Regions from separate parts of the Planococcus notacanthi genome, predicted to be linked through region 4. Evidence: riboswitches for the same ligand, from Rfam matches in the RefSeq annotation. Region 4 holds a riboswitch; each other region holds the start of a gene.
The links. Region 4 has a riboswitch for S-adenosylmethionine ahead of sat (sulfate adenylyltransferase). Riboswitches for the same ligand answer to the same signal wherever they lie in the genome.

Region 1 (7,201 bases), on a different contig from region 4:
TGTATCAATTTTTGCATAACGGACCAGCCGTTCGATCAAGGTTTCCAACATGTAAAATTCCTCCTAAATTAAGTGCTAATCATATTTTAGCATGAAGCAGGAAAATGATGAAAACTCTGGACACAAATAAAAAAACGATGCCCCTTCAGGACATCGCTCCATTACTTCTCTTGTTTTGCTTTCACGGCTTCGGCATGTGCAGCTTTCACCTGATCCAGAAGAACAGTTTCTGTCAGAAGGCGATAGCCGGTATGGGCCAAGGCTTTAGCGCCTTTGATCAAAGCTCTGTCACCATCCTCAGATTTAGCGGCTTCACGGAAATCTTCGGTGTGGGCAATCAAACTTTCAGGGCCGATTTTGATGTAGCCATGGGCAGTAGGGACTTCGTAGCTGATATTGCCGGCATCGGTGGAACCAAGGCCGGAAATGCGGGAATCTGCCACCGTCTCGCCTTGTGCTTCGAGTTCGCTGCGGACAACTGCATCCAAAGCAGGGGTGATGACCAAATCACGTACTTCATTCTGGAACCGTTCGATTTTCACGGTCGTACCGGTTGCCAGAGCAGCGCCTTCTGCAATCGCCCGGATCTTGCGGGCTGTATCCGATGTTTTCTTCCAGGAATCTCCGCGGATATAGAAACGGGCAGCTGCGTATTCCGGAATGATGTTCGGTGCATCGCCGCCATGGGTGATGATTCCGTGAACCCGAGCGTCAGATGGCAGTTGTTGGCGCAATGCATTGATGCTGTTGAACAATTGAAGCACTGCATCCAACGCATTGATGCCTTCTTCAGGCGAGCCGGCTGCATGGGCTGGTTTGCCGTAAAAATGGAATTCCAAGGGATCGACTGCAAGAGAAGGGCCTGTGACAGCTGAATTCCCTGAAGGATGGAGCATCAAAGCAACATCAATGCCTTCGAGCAGGCCGTGTTTGACAAAACTGCCTTTGGCGCTGCCGTTTGGCCCGCCTTCCTCTGCAGGAGTTCCAAGAACAACCACACGGCCGCCGGTTGACTCTAAGGTTTCTGCGAGTGCGATAGCCGCAGCAACGCTGGTTGTTCCAATGATATTGTGGCCGCAGGCGTGGCCAATTCCAGGAAGTGCATCATATTCGGCAAGATAAGCAATTGTCGGACCGGGAAGTGTGCTTTCCTTGCTGGCAAAAAAAGCAGTGTAATGCCCGGCGACACTTTTATCGACATTAAATCCAGCGTCTTCAAGCCGTTTAATCAATAACGAACTGGCGAAAATCTCTTGGTTGCCGATTTCCGGGTTTGCGTGGATCGCTTGGCTTGTTTCAATGTAAATCTCGCTCTTGGAATCGATGGACTGGGAAATGGATTGGACTGCTTCCTTGATAAGTGTCATTGGAACTCCTCCTAAGTTAGGTTTTGTTTTATTGGTAATCGACCAGTTCATCAACTGTCACGACAGTCGGAATCTGAGCCCCTTTTGTATGTTCGATGATGAAATCAGCTGTGTCTTCTTGCTGATACAATTCAACGATTTTCAAGTAAGCTTCATTATCGGCATCTTCCGCATTTGCGGCAATCAAGTTGATATAAGGGGTAGCTGTATCACTTTCACCGGCAATCGGATCTTCTGTCGGATTCAAGCCGGCATCAACTGCGACACCATTATTGATGACCGATCCTGCGACATCCGGCAAAGCACGAGGGGTATGGCCGGAAACCATCGGCATGATTTCAATGTTTTTTGGATTGTCGATGATATCTTCTGCTGTTCCGGTAAGGCCGGCATCTTCAGAAAGCGTGATCAATCCCGCTTCATCAAGCAGCAACAGGGCACGGCCCATATTGGTGGCTTCGTTCGGCATTGCGATTTGGGAGCCTTCAGGAATTTCGTCAATCGACTCATATTTATCGGAATACAGGCCCATCGGCGCAATTACCGTAGAACCGATCGGAACAATGTCGATATCGTGTTCTGTGACGAATTCATCAAAGTAAGAAATAGTTTGGAATGCATTCAAATCAAGTTCGCCTTCGGCAAGTGCCAGGTTCGGCGCGACATAATCAGAAAAGGTTTGAATCTCCAAATCGATTCCTTCTTTTTCTGCCTTATCAGCAATGTAATCCCAGATAGTAGTATCGGAACCGCTGATGCCAAGCGTCACTTTCGTGTTTCCTTCTGAACTGCTGTCGTCTCCGCAAGCTGCCAAGACCAAAGCTGAAACTGCCAATAATGCGGATGCTGTAATTTTTTTCATGAGTAATTCCTCCAGTTTTTTTCTAGGTTATTTTTATTTTTTAATTGCGTCTGACAGTTCGTGATAATACATTGCCGAGCGATTGGACGCCTTGTACGAGTACGACGAGAATTGCGACGGTGATGAACATCACAAGCGTATCGAATCGTTGGTAACCGTAAGTGATGGCCAAATCGCCAAGGCCTCCGCCCCCGATAGCGCCTGCCATTGCGGACGCTCCGATCAGGCCGACAATCGCAATGGTCAAGGCCAGAACCAGTGAACTCAAAGCCTCAGGAATGAGGAAGCGGAAAATGATCTGCATCGGCGTGGCTCCCATGGCTTGAGCTGCCTCGATGACCCCTTTATCAACTTCCAACAAGGAGTTTTCGATAAGTCTTGCAATATAAGGTCCTGCGTAAAAGACCAGTGGGACGATGGCGGCTGCAGTTCCGATGGACGTGCCGACGATCAGGCGAGTCAACGGAATGATGGCAACCATCAAGATGATGAATGGAACTGAGCGGAATATGTTGATGACGATATTCAATACTTTGGAAACCGGTTCATTTTCCAGCAGATGGCCTTTGCGGGTGACCACCAGCAGGATGCCAAGCGGGAAGCCGATCAATAGGGAAAAGCCGAATGCCGCGCCGGTCATGTAAATGGTTTCCCATAAAGCTTCTAAAATCTGATCGTAGTTAACGGACATAATCATTGACCTCCTCTATATCAATATTGCTTTTCCGGATAGAGGACAAAGCCAATTGGATTTCGCTAGGTTCGCCGGCAAATTCGACGATCAAGTTGCCATATGGAACACCTTGCAACTCGGTGATGTTGCCGAACAGCACGTTCAAGTCAACTTTAAATTCACGCGAGACACGGGACATGAACGGTTGGCCGACGGAATTTCCTGTAAACTGCAGTCGATAGATCGCGTTATCGCTTTGGGCATTGCGGATTTGCGCAAGCAGGGTTTCCGGAAGTTCATCGTTCATGACAGAACGGACAAACCGTTGGGTGGTCGGCTGCTGCGGATTTGAGAAAATGTCGAAGACGCTGCCTTGTTCGATCACTTTTCCTGCTTCAAGCACAGCCACTTTATCGCAAATTTCCCGGATAACTCCCATCTCATGAGTAATGAGCAGGATGGTGATATTGTATTCTTTATTGATTTTGCGCAATAGGTCCAAAATCGACTTGGTCGTTTGGGGGTCGAGCGCTGATGTTGCCTCATCGCATAACAGAACGGAAGGGTTGGTTGCAAGCGCTCGGGCAATGCCGATGCGTTGCTTTTGTCCGCCTGACAGCTGGTCGGGATATTTTTGTGCCTGATCGGCCAGTCCGACAAAGTCCAGCAGTTGCTTCACTTGTTCATCAATTTCATTTTTCGATGTCTTAGCGAGCAGCAATGGCATCGCGACATTATGGTAAACCGTTTTTGAACTCAACAGATTGAAATGCTGGAAAATCATGCCGATGTCCTTACGGATGGTTCGGATTTCTTTGCTGGATAGAGTGGAAATGTCTTTCCCTTGGATTAAGACGCGTCCTGCAGAAGGACGTTCAAGCAGGTTCACGGTGCGGATCAATGAACTCTTTCCGGCTCCGCTAAAGCCGATGACTCCGTAAATCTCGCCGGTTTCGACGGTCAAATCAATCCCGTTCAAGGCATGGATTTCTTGTTTCCCGGATTGGTAGGTCTTGGCGACGCCTTCGAATTGAATCATGGTGATTGAACCTCCTCATGCTGTAATGGATCTTATTAAATCGACGGTGTCTCACATTCTTCTGAGAAAATGGAAAAGGAGCCCTCTTTTTTCTCATCCATAAGAAAAAAGAGGGCTCCTGTTGAAACCATCTAATTCTCATCTTCCAAATGCTTTAGAGCATCTGCAGGAGTTGGCACAGTTTTTGCTTTTAAACAAATCTGCTGCCGAAACGTCTTAGGGCCTGTCCCTCGGTTTCTCTTGATAAGAAAGTGATGTATGCTATTCGATTCGTGGTTCTTACTTTATGGTGAAATAACAAAAAAGTCAAGGGAATTATTGATATTTATTTCACAATCTTTGAAATGAAGAGAATAATGAGTTTGGAACCGCTTTCAGACTGGTTTTGTTGGTTTCTTTTTGAAAATGGAGGAAACTTTCTTCTCTTCTCCATTTTTTATTCGAATAATATTTTCGCTATGTTTCCATATGGCCATAGCAAATAAGGCACAAGCTGTCAGCAATGGCCATGGTCCGACGGCAGGACCGAAAGCGATAACAAAATAGACTGCGTAAAGGACCAGTACACCAATGACCAAATAATTGGTCGCAAGCGAAACACCGATGAGCAGTGCCAGGCCAACCAGCCCGAGCTTCCAGTCCAGTGCCAGCATGACACCGATCACCGAAGCCGTGCCTTTGCCGCCATTGAAGTTCATATAGAATGGGAAATTATGGCCGAATACGACACCGGCACCTATTATAAATAGAAAAGTCCAAATGATTTCGGGGGAAAAGGCACCCTTTTCCAGCAGAAAACGACAAGCTGCGACAGCGGCAAAGCCTTTAATAATATCGATCAAAGCAACCAGCAAACCGTATTTCCAACCCAGCACGATGGCGGCATTGGAAGCACCGGAATTTTTGACGCCTTCTTTTTTGACATTCACCCCAGATAAAAATTGTGCTGCGAGGGAACCGTGCAAACAACCGATTCCATAGCCTGCGATAAACAACAGCAGAACCCATCCAAGCATATTCATTCCTCCTTCTATACTAGAAGATAACGTTTGGGAAGAAACAAGGTTTCAAAATTTTTTGACTAATAGGGTTGACAAACCTTGTTAAAATTTTTATACTTCTCAACAAGACTAAAAACTAAATTTAATAACTCTTATCAAGAGTGGCGGAGGGATAGGCCCTGTGATGCCCGGCAACCAACAGACGACCATGTCTGGAAAGGTGCTAATTCCTACAGAACCGAACGATAGGTTCTGACAGATGAGAGGAGGTAACTCCGTAATTTACGGCCCTCTTCTTAGCGAAGGGGGCTTTTTGCTGTCCTCTTCGGTGATTTTCATGAATAAAAAAATTAGGGGGAATAGAAAATGACAAACTTAAAACCAGAAACTTTATTGCTGCATGGCGGACAACAGGCGGATCCAACAACAGGATCGAGAGGGGTGCCGATCTACAAAACCACTTCTTATGTGTTTAAAGATACGCAGCATGCACAAGACCTTTTCGGCCTGAAAGACACCGGCAATATCTATTCACGCATCATGAATCCGACAGTTGATGTATTTGAACAGCGCGTGGCGTTATTGGAAGGCGGGACTGCTGCAGTCGCATTATCTTCAGGAATGGCGGCAATTGCGTTCTCCATTTTAAATATTGCTGAAGCAGGAGACGAAATCGTAGCGGACAGCAACCTGTACGGCGGCACTTATAATTTATTCGCCAATACGTTGCCGCGTTACGGCATTAAAACCATATTTGTTGATGCAACCAATCCTGAAAACTTTAGAGCGGCAATCACCGATAAGACAAAAGCGGTATTCGGAGAAATTATCGGCAACCCGAGCCTGAACGTTTTTGATGTAGAGAAAGTAGCGGCAATCGCCCATGAAAACGGGCTTCCCTTATTGATTGACAATACATTTGCTTCACCATATGGCAGCAACCCGATCGAGTTCGGTGCTGATGTGGTCATTCATTCCGCTACAAAATGGATTGGTGGACACGGCACGACCATCGGCGGTGTTGCGGTGGATGCAGGAAAATTCAATTGGGACAATCCACGTTTCCCGAATTACACACAGCCGGATGAAAGCTATCACGGATTGCGTTATGGCATCGATGTACCGGATGCTGCATTTGCGACAAAACTGCGTGTCCAGCTGCTTCGTGACTTCGGTCCTTCATTGAGCCCGGAAAGTGCACATGCCTTGCTCCAAGGACTGGAGACTTTGCACCTGCGTATTCCGAAACACAGCAGCAATGCTCAAATTGTTGCAGACTACTTGAAGCAGCATCCGCAGATCGAATGGGTCAACTTCCTTGGATTTGAAGATCATCCATCACATCAATTGGCTAAAAAATACTTGAAAAATGACGGTTTCGGATCGATTGTCAATTTCGGCATCAAAGGCGGACGGCAGGCGGGCCGCAAAGTAATCGACAGTGTGGCTCTCTGGTCCCATGTTGCGAACGTAGGAGATGCCAAGTCGTTGATCATCCATCCGGCTTCAACTACACATCAGCAGTTAAATGATGAAGAGCTGAAATCGTCGGGTGTAACGGAAGAATTGATCCGCTTATCGGTCGGTTTGGAAAATCCGGAAGATTTAATCGCCGATTTGGAGCAGGCCATTCAGGCCGCAGTTTTGGAAAACGTTTAAGGAGGGATTTGAATGGCGACAGTATCCATTGGCTCATTAACCCTGGATTCAACGAAGACGATAAATCATGTAGAGCTGGCATACGAACGTCATGGAGATGAAAATGCTCCAACTGTGCTGGTCTGCCACGCATTGACGGGCGATCAATATGCAATAGGATCCGAAGAAAACCCGGGATGGTGGGCAGGGTTAATCGGACCAGGCAAGCCGGTGGATACAGATGTTTTTCAAGTGATCACTTTTAACGTGTTGGGAGGCAGCCACGGATCAACAGGCCCATTGTCTATTAATCCAGAAACAGGGCAGCCATACCGTGCTAAGTTCCCGACCCTGACGATACGTGATATGGTTCGCGCAGAATATAATGCGTTAAAGAAACTAGGCATCAATCATCTTGCAGGAGTGTTGGGCGGTTCGCTCGGAGGCATGAAGACCTTGGAGTGGGGAAAATTGTACCCTGAATTTGTGGATGCCATTCTCCCATTGGCTGTTACTCCTTATTACAGCGATTATGGCCTCGCCTTTAACCATATTGGAATTCAAGCTATTGAAAACGATAGGGATTTCAATGAAGGGAATTATGAAAGCTCAGATCAGCTG
Region 2 (7,201 bases), on a different contig from region 4:
GTTTTTTTAACATATGCTTATTTTTGAAGTGGTCCGCCGAGTGTAGTAATTTCCGGTGCGACAGTACCGAACTTTTGGAAGTTCTCTTGGAATTTCTGTGCCAATTCCGTTGCTTTCTGGTCATAAGCTTCTTTGTCTGCCCATGCATTGCGTGGGTTCAATACTTCTGTCGGCACTCCTGGTACTTCTACAGGAATCTCGAGGCCGAAGATCGCTTCTTTTTCGGTCGGTACGTTGTTCAACTCGCCTTTGATGGCAGCGCGAACCATTGTACGCGTGTAAGAAAGCTTCATGCGGCTGCCGACTCCGTAGACGCCGCCAGTCCAACCTGTGTTGACAAGGAAGACTTGAACGCTGTGCTCATCGATTTTATTGCCGAGCATTTCTGCATAGACCGTTGCGTGCAACGGCAGGAATGGTGAACCGAAGCAAGTAGAGAATGTTGCTTCAGGAGATGTAATGCCGCGTTCTGTACCAGCCAATTTTGATGTATAGCCGCTTAGGAAATGGTACATCGCCTGTTCTTTCGTCAACTTGCTGATTGGAGGCAAGACGCCGAATGCATCTGCTGTCAAGAAGACGATCGTTTTCGGATGTCCAGCAATTGAAGGGTCTACAATATTATCGATTGCCTGCATTGGGTAAGCAGCACGTGTATTTTCAGTCAATGAACCATCGTTGTAGTCAGGGATGCGTGTATCCGGATCCACTACCACGTTTTCAAGGACAGAACCAAAACGGATGGCGTCGTAGATTTGTGGTTCGTTTTCGCGTGACAAGTTGATGGTTTTGGCATAGCAGCCGCCTTCGATATTGAAGACGCCATTATCGGACCAGCCATGCTCGTCATCACCGACCAATTTACGGTCTCCATCAGCTGACAAAGTCGTTTTGCCTGTACCGGACAAGCCGAAGAACAAAGTCACATCGCCGTCTTGGCCAACGTTCGCTGAACAGTGCATAGGAAGAATGCCTTTTTCAGGCAATAAGTAGTTCATGATTGAGAAGATGGACTTCTTCATTTCGCCGGCGTATTCAGTACCCCCGATCAAAATGATGCGTTGTTCCATCGATACAATGATGAATGTTTCAGAAGCGGTCCCATCAACTGCAGGGTCTGCCATGAATGTAGGAGCATAGACTACAGTGAATTCAGCTTCATGCGTTTTCAATTCTTCAGCCGTCGGACGGATGAACAATTGGTGGGCAAACAGGTTATGCCACGCGTATTCATTGATTGTTTGGATCGGTACACGGGATTCGTGGTCAGCTCCGGCGAATCCTTTGAATACGTATAGCGCATCTTTTTCTTTTAGGTGTTTAAGCACTTTAGCGTACAGGTTTTCGAACACTTCGCTGGAAATCGGACGGTTCACATTGCCCCAGTCGACTTTGTTTTTAGAACTTTCTTCTTCGACCATGTATTTGTCTTTCGGCGAGCGGCCTGTGTATTTCCCAGTCTCCGCTTTAACAGCGCCTTCCCGTGTCAAAACCGCTTCTCCGCGGGATGTTGCTGCTTCCACTAATTGTGGCACTGATAATTGAACATGTACATTTGGGCCAGTTAAAAGATCCTTCAAATCGTTTGCAAAGTTCACTGAAGTCATATATATGTACCTTCCTTTTCTGTTATTCCCATGGCGATGGGGAGGATGTATATTCGTTCATTAGTATAACACATTAGGTTCATTAGTCTATACTAATTCGCTGCAGAATTGAAAAAATATTGAAATAAGGTTCTATATTAGGGGATTGGGAAGGACGGAGGCCGTTGCTCCTTGGAAAATTCGAAGGTCATATTGTTTTAAAGATGGGGCTAACTCCCATCATAACAGGAGCTGAATGAAATCACATAATCCCAATGAGAAATTATTGCAGTTTCCTGGCCGATAGGAAAAGAACTTCACGAATGTTCACTGCGTAGGATGAGAACATTCAGCAATAAAATTTGAGCATTTTATTCGCCGAAATCGTTGACATCCCCGAACTATTTCCGTATGATGAAAAATTGAACGGATACTCTTATTCCGAGCTGGTGGAGGGGACAGGCCCTATGAAACCCGGCAACCTGCTGCAACTGCAGTGATGGTGCCAAACCTGAAACAAGGCTTACAGGCCTTGGATGATAAGAGTGAAAGGTGCTTATGATGATTCTCCTTTCCTCATGACGAATGAGTGAAGGGATTTTTTTATGGAATGCCCTTAATCCTCGTGTGAAAGGCCACAGACGGCTTGAAGTTCAATCCGGAAATTCCGGAACGGACTTGACATGGGAAACGAGTACCGTATCAATTTCGAGAGCAATCTCGCAGGATATAAGGAGGAACATTTTTTGAAAAACCGTCGATTATTTACTTCAGAATCAGTAACAGAAGGGCATCCGGACAAAATCTGTGACCAAATCTCAGATGCTATTTTGGATGCAATCTTAACCGAGGATCCAAACGCACGTGTTGCGTGTGAAACGACTGTAACGACAGGACTTGTTTTAGTAGCAGGGGAGATCACTACGTCCACTTATGTGGACATTCCAAAAGTCGTTAGACAAACGGTAAGAGAAATTGGATACACACGCGCTAAATATGGTTTCGATTCAGAAACAAGTGCAGTTCTTACAGCGATCGATGAGCAATCGCCGGATATTGCTGCCGGAGTCAATGTGGCACTTGAATCACGTGAAGGCCAAATGACAGATAAAGAAATGGACGATATCGGAGCAGGCGACCAAGGGTTGATGTTCGGATATGCCAACAACGAAACAGAAGAATTAATGCCATTGCCGATTTCATTGGCGCATAAATTGGCGCGCCGCTTGGCTGAAGTGCGCAAGGAAGAAATTCTTCCGTATTTGCGTCCGGATGGCAAAACGCAGGTGACAGTTGAATACGATGAAAACAATCAACCGCTTCGTGTAGATACGATTGTTATTTCTACTCAGCACCACCCAGAAGTAACGCTGGAGCAAATCCAACGCAATATCAAAGAATACGTCATCAATGAAGTCGTTCCAGCTAAATGGATCGATGAAGATACTAAATACTTCATCAATCCAACTGGTCGTTTCGTTATTGGCGGACCTCAAGGAGATGCGGGCTTGACTGGCCGCAAAATCATCGTGGATACTTATGGTGGCTATGCTCGCCACGGCGGCGGAGCTTTCTCTGGTAAAGATGCAACAAAAGTTGACCGTTCAGCAGCTTATGCAGCCCGTTATGTAGCGAAAAACATCGTTGCTGCAGGCCTTGCAGACAAATGCGAAGTGCAGTTGGCGTATGCAATCGGTGTAGCACATCCTGTGTCCATCGCTTTCGATACATTCGGCACCGGCAAAGTGGATGAAGACAAATTGGCCGATTTGGTACGGGCGAACTTTGATTTGCGTCCTGCCGGCATCATCAAAATGTTGGATCTGCGCCGCCCGATCTACAAGCAGACAGCGGCCTACGGACATTTTGGCCGTACAGATGTTGATCTTCCTTGGGAACGTACTGACAAAGCAGCAATCCTTAAAGAACAAGCTGGCGTAGAAGCTGGTATTTAATTAGCACACAATAAAAAAGAACGGCCAGGCAGCGATGCCTGGCCGTTCTTTTTCTGTTTTATGAAGTGGAGCTGGTCTGCAGTTTATCAACACGTTTGCCTATCGCTTCTATCAATTCAGCGGGAAGTGGAAAATTCATAGCCGCAGGATCTGACTGGACTGCCGCTATAGTGGTCGGCAGTGAATCGTCAGGAATATTGTATTTCGAAAAATCTTTCGGTAAGCCTACTTCTTCCTGCAAATCGCGGATTTTCTGTACTACTTCCTCGAGCAAATTTTGTGGAGACTTGTCACGAATGTCCACATTTAAGGCCTGCGCCAGCTGGTCGATTTTCGGCAAATACAGGGCTGGAATCATCTCGATAACATGAGGCAGGAAAACGGCATTCGCAAGTCCGTGTGGAATGCGGTATAGAGCGCCATATGCATGAGCCAGGTTATGGACAGGAATGGCGTTCAGCGCGAAGCTGAAAGCAGTAATCCCCATGGTGCTGGCCTGCAGCATTTCCATGCGTGCTTTGATATTGCTGCCATTGTTGACTGCTTCAACAATGTTTTTTTCGAACATCCGGATGGTCTGAAGCGCGTAGGCGTCGGTAAATCCAGTTGCTGTCGGTGACGCGAGCGCTTCAATGGCATGTGTCAATGCGTCAAATCCGGTAAAAGCCGTAATGAACGGTGGCAAGCCGAGTGTTAGATCAGGATCCAGAACAGCCATATTGGCGCTGATGAAGGGGTGAATAATATTTGTTTTGACCTTTTTTTCTTCATTGTAGATTACGGCAATCGGCGATACTTCCGAACCAGTCCCGGCAGTGGTCGGAACGGCGATATGCGGAATGGGAATAAATTGAGCTTCTGGCCAGGTATAATGTGCCAAACCGCCCGGGATCGCTTTTTTGATGTCGGTCAATCCGTGGTGTAAGGCAAACTTGATGCCTTTCACGGTATCCAAGACACTGCCGCCTCCAACAGCCAATAAAGAGTCAGCTGCCATTTCTCTTGCATACTGGATAGCGCGGTTTACAGATTCACTGCCCGCATCCTGCTGGATGTCGGTGAAGATGCCGACCAATTGAGTGCCGGTGCCGTTTTGTGTCAAGCGGAATATCTCTGCTACTTTATCAACGATACCGGCATCTTTCAGTCCTTGGTCGCTGAAGAGCACGACCCGTTTGGCGCCAAGCCCATTTAATAGGTCTGGTATCATTGCCCTCGTATTGGAGCCGCTGTGGATAGTGGTCATCAATGCGAAATTCGAATAGGTTGTAATCAATGAGAGTCACCCCAATCTTTAAAATTAGTGGTCATTTGTTCCTTCAGGAAACAGCAGTCCAAATGCAAGGCGGCGCTCAAGTTCCGGCACCATGGAAGTATGGACATGTTTTAATTGCGTATAGGCGTCCAACGAATACTTGCCCATTTCACGGCCGATGCCGCTTTGCTTATACCCGCCGAAAGGCGCATCATTCCGCAGCATATGCCAGTCATTGATCCAGATGACGCCGGCTTTAATTTTGCGGGCAACATCATAGGCTTTATTGACATCCTGGGTCCATACGCCGCCGGCAAGGCCGTAGATTGAGTCGTTGGCCATCTTAATGGCTTCGTCCACATCGTTGTAGCGGATGATTGTCAGGACCGGACCGAAGATTTCTTCCTGCGCGATAGCCATATCGTTGGTGACATCCGCAAAAATAGTCGGCTCGATAAAATAACCGTTTTCAAACCCTTCAACTACAGCTTCTTTTCCGCCGCAGACTAGCCGGGCACCTTCCTTAATGCCGGTGTCAATGTAGGAAAGAATGGTCTCTTTCTGCCGCTGTGAGATGACGGGGCCCATAGCAGTCGTTTCTTCCAATTGATTGCCAAGCTTCAGCGTTTTTGTCAGTTCGGCAAGTTTTTCGACCACGACATCATGGAGCGAGTCTGGAACAAACAGGCGAGTGCCCGATTCGCATAGCTGGCCCGAATGGAGAAAGACACCGAACAGGCTGCCGGGCAAGGCGATTTCAAGATCTGCGTCTTCCAACAGAATATTAGGCGACTTGCCGCCTAGTTCGAGGGTGATATTCTTGATTGATTCGGCTGCGATTTTCATGATATTGCGCCCGACTTCAGTTGAACCGGTAAAAGCAACTTTGCTGACTTTCGGATGGCGGACAAGCGGTTCGCCAACTTCAGTCCCGGATCCGGCGACTACATTGATGACACCGGGAGGAACGACTTGTGAAATGATTTCAGCCAAGCGCAGAGCGGTCACCGGTGTATGGCTGGCCGGCTTTAATACGATGGTGTTGCCGGTAGCGAGAGCAGGCGCAATTTTCCAAGCCGCAATCAATAGGGGCATATTCCATGGAGTGATGGCTGCGCATACGCCGATTGGTTCCCGCCAGACAAAGTTATGGGCAGGGCCTGGGAAAAGCGGCGATGGCAATGTTTCAGTGAACGGGTAGTCCACAACAAATTTCGCCATTTGCTGGAACAGGTCGATGATGCTCATAATGTCGTTCCCTGCAATGCGTCGGACAGTTCCACCGGAAGTCAATGATTCCAAGTAGATGAGTTCATCTTTATTCATCGCAATGGCGTCGGCAATCCGGTTAAGTGCCTCGGCTCTTTCCAACGGAGTCATTTGGCTCCAACCGGAATTTTCAAAAGCGTCCAGGGCTGCTTCAACTGCCTGGTCGACTTCTGTCGCCGAACCTTTTGCAACTTTTGCCACTACTTCACCTGTAGCGGGATTATGGACGTCGAAAGTTTCGCCGCTTGAAGAAGAAACCCAAGCGCCGTTGATGAAATGTGAAAATTTTTGTACTCCAACTTGAATGGACATGGCTTTACCCCCTAATTGAATTTTTCTATAAGACAAGATATGATGAAGCTTAACTGATGAAAAGACGGAATATTCAAAAATAAATGTAAGGGCTTTCAAGTAGAGTGTAAATTTGCGCGGTGTATAAGTCTATCCCTGAAAATGTAGGGGTGAAGAGGGAGGCAGATAGATGAAGGTTTTACCGGTTTCTGCAGAGCGGTTTATCGATAGTTTATTGGATACAGGCAGTACTGAAGACAAAATCAATCGGATAGTCGAAGGCTTTTTCATCTTATTTCCATTTTCAAGGCTCTCATTATTTTCTTATTCACCCATCAACTTCATCAGTGAATTGATTTTTTCGCTGCATGCTGACGGATCAATGCTCAACCAGGATGCTATTCGCGAAGACATCCGTACAATCCAGCCAATTTACGAGGCTGTTCTGAATAAGAAAGCCCGCTACATAACCGTTAGTGAAGATCATTCTGAGTTGCCTGCAAAATATGTGAAAAAATATAAGCTTTCTTCTGTTCTCGTTGTGCCTATCAAAACAGGAGCGATGGTCATCGGCTGCGTATTGATTGATGGGTACAAAGGGGAAGAAAGCGATAAAGAGTCGATGGTCCAATCGGCAGAAAATTATTTCGGGAGGGCGTTTATCAAATTGTCTTTATTTGATGATAAACATATGGGACATAAATTGAGCCCACGGGAAATCGAAGTTCTTGAACAGTTGTCAATAGGGTGGAGCACAAAGGAAATGGCCATGAATATGGGAATCAGTGAATTTACCGCAAGGGACTATATCGCATCCGCAATGAAAAAATTGAACGTCAAGCACC
Region 3 (7,201 bases), on a different contig from region 4:
ATTCTGCTGTCGTCAGTTTGACGATATCTGCTGATGGCAGAAATTCGAGAACTGTTTCACGGCAAAGCTCTTCACTTTCCCAGCGCAATGGACGAATATTGACATCATATGAACATAGGACACCATGTTCTTTTGACAGTTCCAGAGCTTTCCGGGTCGTCTCCCTCGCTTCGGGATGGAATAGGGTTCCCGAACAAAAATGAAAAATGCTGGCCTTTTCAAAAGCCTTTTTCTCCAGTTCGTGTCCTCCAACTTGAAGATCGGGCGTTTCATTGACATAATCTGCAAACACACGGTCAAATTCAGGTGTCAGGTGGATATAAACACCGCTTACCCGCTTTTCAGGCACCTGAATAGCGTGCGATAAATCCACGCCTTCTTTCAATAGTTCGTTGCGTACAAAAGCCGATGTCTCATCATCCCCTGTTATGGTGATAAACCTCGAGGACAGGCCTAACCGGCTGATGCCTGCAGCCACGTTCACTGTCGCTCCACCCAAATGGCGGTTGAACGAAGAATTATCAGTATCCGCTGCGATATAATCCACAAATGCATCTCCGTATGTCAGGACGTGCTTTGTTTTTACCATCTGTTGACCTCCTTCATGTTAAATGGCTTCTTCCTTGCTATAATTTAATTGTTGAGTAAGAAAAGGAGGAATACCGTATGAATGTCATTATACGACAAGCACGGCCAGAAGACGCAGAAAACGTAGCGCCGCTCATTATTAATGCCATCGGTGAAATCGCCGATCATATGACGGCACAAAAAGAGCCAGGGGCCGTATTGGAAAAAGTTGCGGAGATGGTACGCGGGGAACATACACGCCATAGCTATCACTATACCTACACCGCTTTAGTCAATGGCACTATTGCGGGCGCCTTGGTGCTCTATCACGGCAATCAAGCTGAAGCCCTGGACCGCTATTTAATTGATCAACTGAAAAAGCAAGGCCATGATCGTTCCATTGAACCGGAAGCCCATCTTGACGAATGGTATATCGATACTGTCTCAGTCGATCCAGCCTACCAGGGGCAAGGAATCGGCTCGAAGCTATTTGAATTCGCAGAAGAACGCGTGTTGGCTGAAGGAGGCGGCAAACTCTCGTTGAATGTGGATATTGGTAAAGAAGGAGCGATCCGCCTCTACAAACGCCTGGGCTATTCCATAACGGAGCCTTGGACCATTATCGGTGAGCCTTTCCATCATATGGTCAAGACCATTTCCTGACATTGTTCAACATAAAAAAGCCGCTCCAGATTTTTTCGCTGGAGCGGCTTTCTGTATCGAAATTTTTATTCAGCCATCCATTCCGGCTTGCCGAATCCTTCAAATTCTTCATCAATGACTGCTTCAAATTCAGCCGATTCCACAATTTCCACTAAATCCTTTGCTAATTCGCTGTCTTCATTTTCTGCATTGACCGCCACTACATTGCGATATTGATCCGGCATGTTTTCAAGTGCCAATGCATCCAATAGATCCATTTCAGCAGCTATTGCAAAGTTTCCGGGTACAGCCGCCAAGTCAGAACCATCAACTGCCCGCGGCAATTGGCCTGCTTCGATCGGCTGAAATTCCAAGTTTTTCTCATTTGTAATAACATCTCTTTCGGACGCCTGCAGCACTTCAGCTTCCGGATCCAACTCGACTAAGCCTTCATCCTGCAGCATCAGCAAAGCACGTGCACCGTTGACCGGATCGTTCGGAATCGCAATGGTTGCTCCATCCTCAATTGCTTCCAAAGAATCGTATTGGTTCGAGTAGAGGCCCATAGGCGCTGTTGGCACCGTAATCAGTGCGGATAGGTCCATGCCATTCTCTTTTTCGAAGTTTTCCAGGTAAATCGTGTGCTGGAACAGGTTGGCATCAATATCGCCACCATCGAGTGCTACGTTCGGCTGAATGTAATCGCTGAACTCCACCAATTCCACTGTGTAACCCTTTTCTTCAAGTCCAGGCACAATCGCCTTGCTCAGCATGTCGCTGTATGGACCTGCAGTAGCCCCTAGTTTAATGTCCTTCGAAGCTTCTCCTCCAGTTCCTTCAGAGCCGCTTTCTTCTCCACTGCCGCATGCTGCCAAAGCCAATGCGCTTGCTGCTAAAATAAATCCTAATTTTTTCATGTCATTCTCCCCTTATCGTTTATCGATGGCTTTCGCCGTATAGTCGCCAGCTTGTTGAATCAATTGGACCAACACAATCAAAATGACAACAGTAACAATCATGATCGTATTATCGTAGCGGTAATAGCCGAAGCGGATGGCCAAATCTCCAATGCCTCCGCCGCCTACTACGCCTGCCATCGCAGAATAGGCGACCAGGCTGATGATGGTCAATGTCACCCCCTGGATAATGCTTGCTTTCGCTTCCGGCAGCAGAACGTCTTTGATGATCATCCATGGTGTCGCACCCACGGCAATCGCTGCCTCAATGACGCCTTTATCGATTTCACGCAGTGAGTTTTCCACAATACGTGCGAAAAACGGAATCGCCGCAACCGATAGGGACACACTCGCCGCAATCGGGCCAATGGTTGTTCCTGTAATAAGTTTCGTCAGTGGAATAAGTGCCACCAACAAAATGATAAACGGAATAGAGCGTACAATATTGACGATAAAACCAATCACAGCATTGACCGGCCGGTTTTCAAGAAATAAGCCGCGGTCTGTAATGAACAGCAAGATTCCCAAAGGCAGGCCGACAATCAAAGCCACTGCCAAGGAAATCCCGATCATTGTCAGTGTCTGAAAAAAAGCAGTCTGTATTTCGGGCCATAATTCAATAATTCGTCCCCATTCAACGCCCATTCGGAATCACCTCCACAATTGCCGATCTGCTTTCCATATACTTCAATGCATCCATGACGTCAGAAGAAGTCCCTTTCAACTCCATGATAAAAACGCCAAGCGGCCTTTCCTGAATGTACTCAATTGCTCCATGCAAAAAGTTTCCTTTGACCGGATAATTCTGCAGCATATCGGAAATTACGCCTTCTCCGGCCACTCCCCCTTTGAACAACACTTTCACTACTGTACCCGTAAATTCGCTCAACAGATGTTCCGGAACATTGAAAGAGACGACGCTGGAGATGAATTCCTTAGTCAATTCCTTTTGAGGATCTGCAAAAATGTCGTAGACCTGACCTTCTTCAATGACACGGCCACCTTGCATGACGGCCATGCGGTCACAGATTTCCTTGACGACATTCATTTCATGCGTAATCAGTACAATTGTGATGTTCAATTTAAGATTGATGTCTTTCAATAAACGCAAAATGGACAATGTGGTATTCGGATCCAGTGCCGATGTTGCTTCATCACATAACAAAACGGCCGGATTGTTGGCTAATGCCCGTGCGATGCCGACACGCTGTTTCTGTCCACCGCTCAATTGAGCTGGATAAACATCGCGTTTATCTGATAAACCGACCATTTCCAACAATTCCTCCACGCGGCCTTTCAGATTTTTAGATGGAGTGCCTGCAGCCCGAAGCGCAAAAGCGATATTTTCGTACACCGTCTTTTGGCTGATCAGGTAGAAATGCTGAAAAATCATGCCGATTTTCAAACGGGCTTTTCTCAATTTTTCACTGTGTAGTTTGGTCAAATCATTGCCATCTACTGTGACGCTGCCGGAAGTCGGCCGTTCAAGCAAGTTGATGCAACGGATCAGCGAACTTTTGCCGGCACCTGAATAGCCGACGATGCCGAAAATTTCACCTTTTCCGATTTCCAATGAAACATTATCCACTCCAGTGACGGTGCCATGCTTAGTTGTGTAAGTTTTCGTCAATTTCTCAATCTGTATCATAGCTTCCTCCCGCCAATAAAAAGATGCCTCTTTCATCAAGAAAGAAGCATCGAAAAATTTAGTTTCTCGACTTATCTTTCGGAACATTGGGTTCCGTTGGATTTGGCACCTTCCCAATCGGGGGTTGCCGGACGTCACAGGGCCTGTCCCTCAGTCTCTCTTGATAAGTTTAAGTTATTTAATTGAATTTTATGTTACAGGCATCCCCAGCGAGTGTCAATCTACTTTTTGAATTTTTCGTACAATTGCTCACGGCGATCGGCGAATACCGGAATGCGCTTCCGGACTTCCTCTACTTCATCCAAATCGATTTCTGCATAACCAATGCCTTCCTCTTTCTTCATATCCAAACGAACTTCTCCCCAGGGAGCGATCACCATCGTGCTGCCGCCGAATTCATTGTTTGGATCACTGCCGATACGGTTCGAGGCGACAATAAAAATTTGGTTTTCGATGGCGCGTGCCTGCAACAAGATGCGCCAATGATCAATCCGCGCTTCGGGCCATTCCGCTGATACAAATACAAGTTTTGCACCGTTCAGCGCCTGGGCACGGATCCATTCAGGAAAACGGATATCGTAACAAATGACGCCTCCGTATGTCTGATTATCCAATTCGAATGTGCCAAGTGTATCGCCTTCTTCAAGATGGATATGTTCATCCATTAAACAAAAACGGTGAGCTTTATCGTATTCCGAAACCAGCCCGCCGTCTTTGTCGACAACGTACATCGTATTATAGAATCCTCCGTTTTTTTCAGTCGAAACAGAGCCACCCACAATATTGACTTTATGCTCTTTCGCAAAACTTTTGAGCAATTCCACTGTCCGGTTTGTGCTGTCTGCCAATGTATCCAGTTCGGTCAATGCATATCCTGTATTCCACATTTCAGGCAAGACGATCGTCTCCGCTCCATTGCTTGCCGCTTCCGTTAAATAATCCAGGACCTTCCGATAATTCAATTCCGGCTGACCAAAAGCGATATCCATTTGAACGCATGCAATTTTCATTCGTTTCTCCTCCACTAGACAAGTTACCTTCAACTCTATAAGATTTGAAGTAGAAGTGCAATTATTTCGAAAATAAGGAGAATCACATGGACTTTTCAAAACGGCTCCAAAACTTGCCCACGCAGTTTTTCGCTTCACTGGTGGCCAAAACAAGCAAAGCAATCGCTGAAGGACGCGATGTCATCAATCTTGGCCAAGGCAATCCCGACCAGCCGACGCCCGATCATATTATCAAAGCCCTGCAAACCGCTGCAGCCGATCCAAAAACGCATAAATATTCACCTTTTCGCGGCATAGCGGAACTGCGTCAAGCCGCTGTGAATTTTTACAAACGCGAGTATGGTGTGGATATCGATCCTGACCTCGAAGTGGCAATCTTGGCAGGAACGAAAATCGGACTTGTTGAGCTGCCCTTGGCTTTGTTGGATCCAGATGATCTATTACTTCTGCCGAATCCCGGTTATCCGGATTACCTGTCGGGAGCCCCGCTTGCAGATATCGGGTATGAGCTGATGAGGCTGAATCCGGAAAATGGCTATTTGCCGGATTATGCCGAGTTGACTGGAAGCATCCGTTCACGTGCCAAACTGATGTATTTGAACTACCCGAACAATCCAACCGGTGCAGTAGCGACTAAAGAATTCTTCGATGAGACAGTCAAATTCGCCAAGGACAACAGCATTGCGGTTGTCCATGATTTCGCTTATGGAGCTGTCGGGTTTGACGGAAAAAAACCGGTCAGTTTCCTTCAATCTGAAGGGGCTAAAGAAGTTGGCATCGAAATGTACACTTTATCGAAGACTTACAACATGGCAGGTTGGCGCATCGGATTTGCTGTCGGCAATTCCAAAATGATTGAAGCCTTGAACTTGATCCAGGACCATTTTTTCGCCGGTTTGTTCCCTGCCGTCCAATTGGCTGCGGCAGAGGCGTTGAATGCCGACCAGCAATGCGTAGATGAATTGGTCGGCCTTTATGAAAAACGCCGCAACGTCCTGGTGGCTGAATGCGCGCGGATCGGTTGGAACATCAAAGCACCACAAGGCTCTTTCTTTGCCTGGCTGCCGGTTCCAGAAGGTTTCACCAGCGTGGAATTTGCCGACTTCCTTCTTGAGAAAGCAGATATTTCAGTTGCGGCAGGCAGTGGTTTCGGCGATGTTGGAGAAGGTTTTGTCCGTGTCGGATTACTGGTTGATGAAACCCGCATCATTGAAGCGGTCAATCGCATCGAAGCTTTGAAATTATTTTAGAGTGCATAAAGGACAGCGTCCCAATACGGGGCTGCTGTCCTTTTAAAAATTGAGAAGATTGTCCACATCTGATTCATTTCACAAAACCGATATGCTCGAAAGGCGACAACCTGATTTTCACTTCACCAAGGACTGAGTCTTTAGAAATAAAACCCAAAACCCTGGAATCCATGCTATTTAAGCGGTTATCCCCTAATACATAATAAGATTCGGCAGGTACGACAAATTCCTGGAAATCTTCAGTCAGCTGCATCAATCCTTCTTGCTCCGCCGCTTTCCGGTTCTTATCCAAATAAGGTTCCGCTTGGGGAGTGCCGTTCACATACAGCTGATCGTCTTTCATTGAAATGCGGTCTCCTGGAACACCGATTACCCGTTTGATGAAATTGACGCCATTGGGTGCTTTGAAGACGATCATGTCAAAATTTTCTATCGTATGAATCTTAAAAAGCATGACTTTGTCATTTTCTTCGAACGTGGGCATCATGGATTCTCCATGGACAGCTACCGGTTCAAACAGAAAATACCGTGATCCCAAGACGATAAGCACAGTCAAAAAGATGACCCGCATCCAGGAAATAAACTCTTTTACCGGATCTTCAAACACATCGTCCCCTCCTGCTCCTGCTTATTCTTTCTTAATTATAATACGCATGCCAATTTGTGCATACTTTCGATTCTCTAATACCTAATGAATCCCAAAAGTGTTTAAGATTTTTCCAGTCCGAATTGTCTGTTGCCCAACTCCTTATTCGGTACAGCATCAGCAGCCTTACACCCTTTTTCATACGGCCGATTCCCGTCTGAATCGTCAGACTTTTGAGCGTATCGCAATTTTATGTTACACTCAATAAAAAATGTAGGTGATTAGAATGGTAGGAAGAAATGATCCATGCCCATGTGGCAGCGGCAAAAAATACAAAAAATGTCACGGAAAACAGCAAACTGTATCCATCAATGATTTGGTGAATGATGAACTGTTCAAAGTACGCCAACAGTTCTTCTCGGAAAATCCAAACCAGGAACAACTTGCAGAATTCCGTGAACTTCAGCAAGAATGGCAGCCACGCTTGATGCAATCAATGGCTGAAAACGATGCACAGGCTTTCGTAATCGAAAACTTCCTGT
Region 4 (7,201 bases):
AGAAGTCTCCCGTGAATGTTCGATAGAAGAAACGGCTTCATGATTTTTTTCTACACGGATGGGCTGGTAGTAATTGAGTCCGATAAAATCATTGTGGTCAGCGTTTCTTTTCAAAGTGTCCAGCTCTTCGCCAGTCCAATCGGGCGTCCAGCCTTTTTCCTCCAGGTGCTTCACAACATACGGAGGATATTCGCCTTTTAAAATCGGATCGTAATACCAGTGGGTCTCATAGGCATTGGCATGCTCGGCGGCTCTCGAGTTTTCTTCGGTGTCGTCGACGCTATAAGCCGGAAGAAAGACGTGGGTGATTCCGATTTCACCGTATTGCTTGAGCGATTTATAGGTTTCCACTGCCTTGGCGTGTGCATAGAAAACATGATGGGTCGCCTGAAAGTATTTCTTTACATCGTTCTGAATGCCTGGTGGGTGGGCGCCTTTCAAATAGCCCAATCCACAGAACATAACGGTTTCGTTGAAAGTGATCCAATGCTTGACGCGGTCACCGAACGATCGGAAACAGATATCTGCGTATTTGACGAAAGCTTCTGCTGTCCGCTTATTGGTCCAGCCGCCATCTTTTTCAAGTGCCAGCGGCAAATCCCAATGATACAGCGTGACAAACGGAACGATGCCGTATTTCAGGCATTCATCGATTAGGTTATTATAAAATTTCAGCCCTTTTTCATTAATACTGCCGTCACCGTCCGGCAAAATACGTGCCCATGAAACGGAGAAGCGGTATGACTCCAGACCCATCTCTGCCATCAAACGGATATCTTCTTTGTAGCGATGATAATGGTCGACGGCGATGTCGCCGTTGGTGCCTTCGAATGTTTTGCCGGGAATTTTGGAAAAGACGTCCCAATTGGTCGGCCCTTTACCATCTTCGTTGGCGGCGCCTTCTACTTGATAGGAAGCAGAAGCTGCACCGAATAAAAAGTCATGTGGAAATTTCCGTGGAATGTCCTTGTTTTGCATAACTTAAAAACCTCCATCTTCAGCTATTATTCAGAGTATAACAGGAGGGAGGGGAACCAGACCACTTTCCGCAAACTTGTAAGTATTTCTACAAATTGACTTCGCCAGATGGAATCGGTATATTAAATGGCGAAGAAGATGATAGGAGTGAACTGTTTGGCCCCGGACGCGGAATTACAGAAGTTGAATTTGATCGATTTGATAAGCGAACGCCATATAACAACGCGGAGAATTTCGGAGAAGGCATGGAATGATAATAGCGAATTCCATATTTCCAATTCTGAATGGTACATTATGGCACGCATTTATAAAAAACAGCCCACCATTGCCTACGTTACGAAAAATGTGGATATTTCCAGGCAGGCGATCCATAAGTTCATTAAAAATTTAGCTTCTAAAGGATTAGTGGAAGTAAGGAATGTGGAAAATAATAAAAAAGAAAAGTGTATCCGGCTGACGGCTTTTGGGGAAGAATGCTACGAGAAAAACGAAGCGCTAAAAGTTCAGTTGGAAAATAAAGTCGCTGAGAAAATCGGCCCCGATCACATGGAAATCCTCAAGGACATTTTGAAATCCGATTGGGGTATTTAGCCGAAAATTCGAAGAACGCCCTGCTTCATCAATCGGTTGATGAAGCAGGGCGTTCTTGTATAGTGAAAAGCAGTTATTACACGACCGGAAGAGGTTCATCTTCCTTGATCATGTCATTGATTTGTTTATTGATTTCCTCAAAACTGGTGCCAAGCGCACGTGCCAGTTCTTTGAAAAGAATGATTTGGGTATTGTTTAAAAGTTTATAATCGCGTTCATAGAGCGTCTTTTTCTCTAGTTGCGTTTCGAACTTCTTGCGCATCAGCGTGTTGACGACTCTCGCAATTTCCATGCGTTCTCCCGTATTGATAACTTCAGAATATTTCTTTAAGCGGGAGTTTGGATGGTTGGTCCACTCGCCTCCAGGCTGCTTGAACGTTTCAATGATTTCAAGGGCTTCTTCTTTTTGAAGAAGTTTCAGCATGACAACTTTTTCGTTGTCGACTGGTGTACTGATGGTCACTCGGGTATTCTCCAAAGGATGCAATTTGTAATACTGCTTGGTGACGCCAGAAACGGTTACGTCCTGAATATCGTCAATTCTACATAAACCATGGGCGGAATAAATGATGTGATCTCCAATAGTGAACATTTTTTTCCTCCTCAACTTATCTCAACTAAATTCATCATAACATAAAAAACCTAAATTGTAAACTAGGTTGACAATTTAATTGGATGTATCTATAGACACAGAAAAGACAAAAATAAAGGGTTAAAAAGGTTTAGAAAAGGGAAACTAGAAAAGAATAGGTTAGTTGGTCATCAAAGCGGAGGTCACAATAAAATGAAGAGTGTAGAAGAAGCGAAGCAATTGATCATTGCGGAAAAACTGAGGCATTATAATGAACGGTTTGCGGATATTGAACGGGACCTGCAGTTTTTTTATGATGAATCATTAAATGACCCTGAATCCCTGGAAATTATTACGGTTCTACAGGATAAAGTAAAGCAATTAAAAGACATTAAAAATAAAGAAAATCAAGAGACAGCGATATAAAGCTGTCTTTTTTTGCTGTCTTTCCGGAAGCCTGATGAACTGTGAATTATGTGCTATTATTAGGGATGGATTTATCCCGCTTTACGGTCAGTGAATCAACTAACAATCAGTGGGGGATGAAGAAAACCCCCACTGATTGAAGTTTCTCTTTATAGTGGATAAGCATTCATTACTGGAAATCAACAGGAGGCAAAGAAAATGGATAATAATGATTTATTGATCAGATTGCGTTATGCACTGGATATAAAAAATAACGATATGGTCGAGATTTTTAAATTGGGCGGCATTGATTTGAGCAAGGACGAAGTGCTGAAAGTGCTGACGAAAACACCTGAAAGCGAAGAAGAGGATGACAGCATTTGGGCCGAACAAGATAACGATGACTACATCCGAGCGGATGACCATCTGTTTGAATCGTTTTTGAATGGCTTCATCATTTTCAAGAGAGGCCGTCAGGAGCCGAAACCAGGGCAACCTGAATTCCCGGAATCGACAAACGAGCGTTCCAACAACTTGCTTTTGAAGAAAGTGAAAATCGCTTTGCAGCTGAACAGTGAGGACATGCTGGAGATTTGGGATTTGGCAGGCGTCACGGTGACAAGAGGCGAGCTGGGTGCATTGCTGCGAAAAGTGGGACATAAAAACTATAAAGAATGCGGAGACCGCTATGCGCGCAATTTCTTGAAAGGCTTGGCGATCAAGTACAGAAGTTAACGCTCTTTATCAGCTCAAAAGGACTTGGAATGAATTATTCCAAGTCCTTTTTATTATTCATCAAAAGCCGCAATTCCCGGAGTGACGCTTCTTGTGACGCAACTTGTAAAAAGGATTCATCCAGAAAGCCACGGAGGTATTCTTCTTTTGCGTTTTTTGAAATTGTTGTTTTCTTGAGAAGCTGCCTTGCTTCAAAAAGAAAATCTAGGTATTGTTCATAACTTTCATCAAACTGAGACTTCAGATCTTGCTTGATTTTCTTTGCAAGCATCGGGCTGGCGCCGTTTGTAGAAACTGCGATGCTCAATTTTCCCCTTTTGACATGAGCAGGGAAATGGATATTGCCAGCCTCCGCTTCATCAGAGGCGTTCACTAGGCAATTGGAAGGTGCAGCTTTTCTGGACTCTGCGTTTGTAGCCGGATCATCGGTGGCGATGATCATCATGAAAGCCTCTTCGGCATCCGCTGGCTCGAAACATTTCTGCTTCCAGAGAATTTTACCTTCATCATCCCAAGCGATTATGGCAGGATCGGCCACCGGACTGATGACCAACAGCTCTGCTCCACTATCTATCAAACCACTCAGCTTGCGCTTCGCGATGCGTCCTCCACCTACCACAATCACTTTTTTTCCTTTCATTTCAATCATGATCGGAATCACCGTCATCTTCTCCGCCTCCTCAACTCTTTTAATATTACCAAAAATAATCTCTATGCGTTTTGTGGCCGCTATTCAATTCATCCTGGTAATTCAGATCTCATTTTTTCATTAGAAAAATATTTTTTATCCATCACCTGTTGATAGACTAACTTTTCTGTATAGAAAAAAATAAAAAACTTAAAACATAGTTTGACACTAGGAATAGTCTATTATATACTTTGTGAAATCAAATATTTCAAACAATTCAAATGAAAATTGAATATGCGTTCTTATCAAGAGAGACGGAGGGATTGGCCCTTTGATGTCTCAGCAACCCTCCTTTAAGGAAACGGTGCTAACTCCAATAGGCTTTCAATAGCCTAGAAGATAAGAAGATCGTTTTGTTTTTTCGGACCTTCTTCTTGTCGAAGAGGGTCCTTTTCTTTTTGTCCGAACGCCTTGGAGATTTGGTTTCAGAACGTTTTTGAAATAGACGGCACTACATAAAACTAACCTTGGAGGTAATGAAATGACAAGCAAAGCACACGGTGGAGATTTGGTAAACAGACAGGTGACGGGCAGTGAAAGAGAAAAGGCATTGAAAAATGCAGAGTCGCTTCCTTCTTTATTCATTTCGGATTGGGCAATCTCGGATTTGGAATTGATCGGAATCGGCGGCTTCAGCCCATTGACCGGCTTCCTCGGCCAAAAAGATTATGAAAGTGTGGTACATACATCCCGTCTCAGCAATGGAACGGTTTGGAGTGTTCCAATTACGCTATCGGTTACGGCAGAAGAAGCGGACAGCTATCAGGTCGGGGATGAAATTGCTTTGAAAGGCGAAGACGGCGTCATTTACGGAACAATCGAACTGACGGAAAAGTACGCATATGACAAGCAATTGGAAGCACAGAAAATTTACGGAACAACAGAAGAAGCACACGCCGGTGTGAAGAAATTATACGAACGCGGCGATGTTTACCTAGCTGGTCCGATTACTTTATTGAATCGACCAGACCACAGCGAATTCGAGGAATTCCACTTGGACCCAGTTGAAACACGCCAGTTGTTCCAGGAACTTGGCTGGAAGACGATTGTCGGTTTCCAAACGCGCAACCCCGTGCACCGTGCACATGAATATATTCAGAAAGCAGCACTTGAAGTAGTCGACGGCTTGTTGTTGAACCCGTTAGTCGGTGAAACGAAATCAGATGACATTTCAGCGGCAGTCCGGATGGAAAGTTACCAGGTCATTTTAAAGCATTACTATCCGGCAGATAGAGCACGCCTCGCGATCTATCCAGCAGCAATGCGTTATGCAGGGCCAAAAGAAGCGGTTCTTCATGCCATTGTCCGCAAAAACTACGGCTGCACGCATTTTATCGTCGGCCGCGACCATGCAGGGGTCGGTGACTATTACGGCACATACGAAGCACAGGAGTTCATCAGCCAGTTTGAAGAAGAACTGGGCATCCAAATCTTTAAATTTGAGCATTCGTTCTACTGCAATGCATGTGAGAACATGGCAACAGCCAAAACGTGCCCGCACACTGCAGAAAACCACGTCCATTTAAGCGGTACGAAAGTGCGCGAATTGCTTCGCAACGGAGAAAAACCGCCAAAACAGTTTTCCCGTCCGGAAGTAGCCGATGTACTTATTAAAGGCTTGCGGGAGACCGTAACAAGTAACTAAATTGAAGGATGGTTGCCCATGTCAGTCTCAATGGTTTTTGTGCTAATTGTCATCATCGCTATGGTCAGTGCGCTCCTTTTTGAAATTGCCCGCCCAGATATGATTGTGTTTTCGGCATTGGTGGTTTTGCTGCTGTCTGGAATTTTAACGACAGAAGAAGCGTTGCGCGGCTTTTCCAATCCGGGAATGCTGACCATCGCCTTATTGTTCATCGTAGTCGGGACTGTACAAAAGCATGGCCTAATCGACCAGATGATGATTGGCTGGCTGAACAAGGGCAAAAGCCTGAAAGGTTCACTGTTCCGTATTTTTCTGCCGCTTCCGTTAATCTCTGCTTTTTTGAATAACACGCCGATTGTCGTGACACTGACCCCATTATTGAAGAAATGGTGTGAAGAAAGGAACATTGCACCATCAAAGGTTTTAATTCCTTTGTCGTATGTAACGATTTTAGGAGGGACCATCACGCTGATGGGAACTTCAACGAATCTGGTAGTCCACGGTATGCTGATCGATTATGGGCTTCCTGGATTTTCACTGTTCCAATTGGCGATTGTCGGCATCCCCATCACTATTGTCGGCTTGATCTATCTATTCACCATCGGCAATATGCTTTTGCCCGAGAATAAAGGATTCAGCCAACAGGTGGCTGAAGATTCCCGGAAATACATTGCTGAAATGGTGGTGGAAGAAACCTTTCCACATATCAACCAAACAGTGGAAGAAGCTAAATTACGTGATTTAAAGGGATTGTACTTGATAGAAATCATCCGGAATCAGACACGGATTTCGTCGGTCAGCTCCAAAACGGTCATCCAGTCTGGAGACCGCTTAATCTTTACCGGGCTCATTGCCACCATCGCAGATCTCCAAAAAAGAAAAGGTCTGACCTTAAAGACGGGTACAAACCTCCAATTGGATGACTTGAAAAACGGCAATACGCAGCTTGCAGAAGCTGTCGTTTCCCATGAATCGTCGCTATTGTCAAAAACCATCAAGCAATCCCAGTTCCGCTCACGCTTTGATGCAGGTGTAATGGCCGTTCACCGCAATAACGAGCGCATCAAAAGCAAAGTCGGCGATATCATTCTGCGGCCGGGCGATACTTTGCTATTGCTCGCCGGCAATGGGTTTGTGGAAAAGTACCAGCAATCCAACGACTTTTATGTAGTGTCTTCTATGAAAATGCCTAAGGCACTTGAGGAAAGCCGCTTGGTGGGCTGGTTTTCATTACTGGTACTTTTGGGGGCAATCGCCTGTGTCATTGTCGGTTGGTTGAGCATGTTCAAAGCCATGGCATTGGCTGTGCTGATTTTGCTGGTGACCAAGTCGGTTTCAATGGACGATGCAAAAAACGACGTGCAGTTCAATGTGCTGCTGCTGATCGCCAGTGCATTCGGGGTAGGAGCGGCCATGACCAAAACTGGTCTGGCGCAATGGGCGGCGGATGGCTTGTTGGCAATCGGACAGCCGTTCGGCCTGCTAGCTATTCTGATTTTAATTTACCTGCTGACCAGCATCTTTACAGAACTGATCACCAATAGCGCTGCGGCTGTCCTGATGATTCCAATCGGCATTGAAATGGCCA

Region 1: it holds a riboswitch for S-adenosylmethionine, as region 4 does, so the genes downstream of both, QMA01_RS10590 (methionine ABC transporter ATP-binding protein) here and sat (sulfate adenylyltransferase) in region 4, are expected to answer to the same signal.
Region 2: it holds a riboswitch for S-adenosylmethionine, as region 4 does, so the genes downstream of both, metK (methionine adenosyltransferase) here and sat (sulfate adenylyltransferase) in region 4, are expected to answer to the same signal.
Region 3: it holds a riboswitch for S-adenosylmethionine, as region 4 does, so the genes downstream of both, QMA01_RS09830 (methionine ABC transporter ATP-binding protein) here and sat (sulfate adenylyltransferase) in region 4, are expected to answer to the same signal.

The regions. Positions count from the first base shown of each region.
Region 1 is NZ_JASDCQ010000002.1:610,536-617,736, forward strand. It holds gene pepT (peptidase T) at 1-51, opposite strand, end outside; gene QMA01_RS10575 (M20 family metallopeptidase) at 162-1,367, opposite strand; gene QMA01_RS10580 (MetQ/NlpA family ABC transporter substrate-binding protein) at 1,396-2,229, opposite strand; gene QMA01_RS10585 (methionine ABC transporter permease) at 2,270-2,920, opposite strand; gene QMA01_RS10590 (methionine ABC transporter ATP-binding protein) at 2,910-3,941, opposite strand; SAM riboswitch class I at 4,077-4,191, opposite strand; gene QMA01_RS10595 (glycerol-3-phosphate acyltransferase) at 4,316-4,957, opposite strand; SAM riboswitch class I at 5,092-5,208, shown strand; gene QMA01_RS10600 (O-acetylhomoserine aminocarboxypropyltransferase/cysteine synthase family protein) at 5,309-6,601, shown strand; gene metX (homoserine O-acetyltransferase MetX) at 6,614-7,201, shown strand, end outside.
Region 2 is NZ_JASDCQ010000001.1:1,500,954-1,508,154, reverse strand. It holds gene pckA (phosphoenolpyruvate carboxykinase (ATP)) at 18-1,607, opposite strand; SAM riboswitch class I at 2,020-2,132, shown strand; gene metK (methionine adenosyltransferase) at 2,333-3,541, shown strand; gene QMA01_RS07350 (iron-containing alcohol dehydrogenase) at 3,600-4,817, opposite strand; gene QMA01_RS07345 (aldehyde dehydrogenase family protein) at 4,842-6,377, opposite strand; gene QMA01_RS07340 (response regulator transcription factor) at 6,547-7,201, shown strand, end outside.
Region 3 is NZ_JASDCQ010000002.1:469,341-476,541, reverse strand. It holds gene QMA01_RS09850 (carbohydrate kinase family protein) at 1-589, opposite strand, end outside; gene QMA01_RS09845 (GNAT family N-acetyltransferase) at 667-1,230, shown strand; gene QMA01_RS09840 (MetQ/NlpA family ABC transporter substrate-binding protein) at 1,296-2,126, opposite strand; gene QMA01_RS09835 (methionine ABC transporter permease) at 2,139-2,810, opposite strand; gene QMA01_RS09830 (methionine ABC transporter ATP-binding protein) at 2,800-3,813, opposite strand; SAM riboswitch class I at 3,882-3,983, opposite strand; gene QMA01_RS09825 (carbon-nitrogen family hydrolase) at 4,035-4,823, opposite strand; gene QMA01_RS09820 (pyridoxal phosphate-dependent aminotransferase) at 4,910-6,073, shown strand; gene lepB (signal peptidase I) at 6,147-6,680, opposite strand; gene QMA01_RS09810 (SEC-C domain-containing protein) at 6,946-7,201, shown strand, end outside.
Region 4 is NZ_JASDCQ010000004.1:395,496-402,696, reverse strand. It holds gene QMA01_RS15260 (GH1 family beta-glucosidase) at 1-978, opposite strand, end outside; gene QMA01_RS15255 (MarR family winged helix-turn-helix transcriptional regulator) at 1,105-1,569, shown strand; gene QMA01_RS15250 (CarD family transcriptional regulator) at 1,646-2,161, opposite strand; gene QMA01_RS15245 (hypothetical protein) at 2,354-2,566, shown strand; gene QMA01_RS15240 (YehS family protein) at 2,765-3,280, shown strand; gene QMA01_RS15235 (NAD(P)-binding protein) at 3,315-3,947, opposite strand; SAM riboswitch class I at 4,208-4,314, shown strand; gene sat (sulfate adenylyltransferase) at 4,450-5,613, shown strand; gene QMA01_RS15225 (SLC13 family permease) at 5,632-7,201, shown strand, end outside.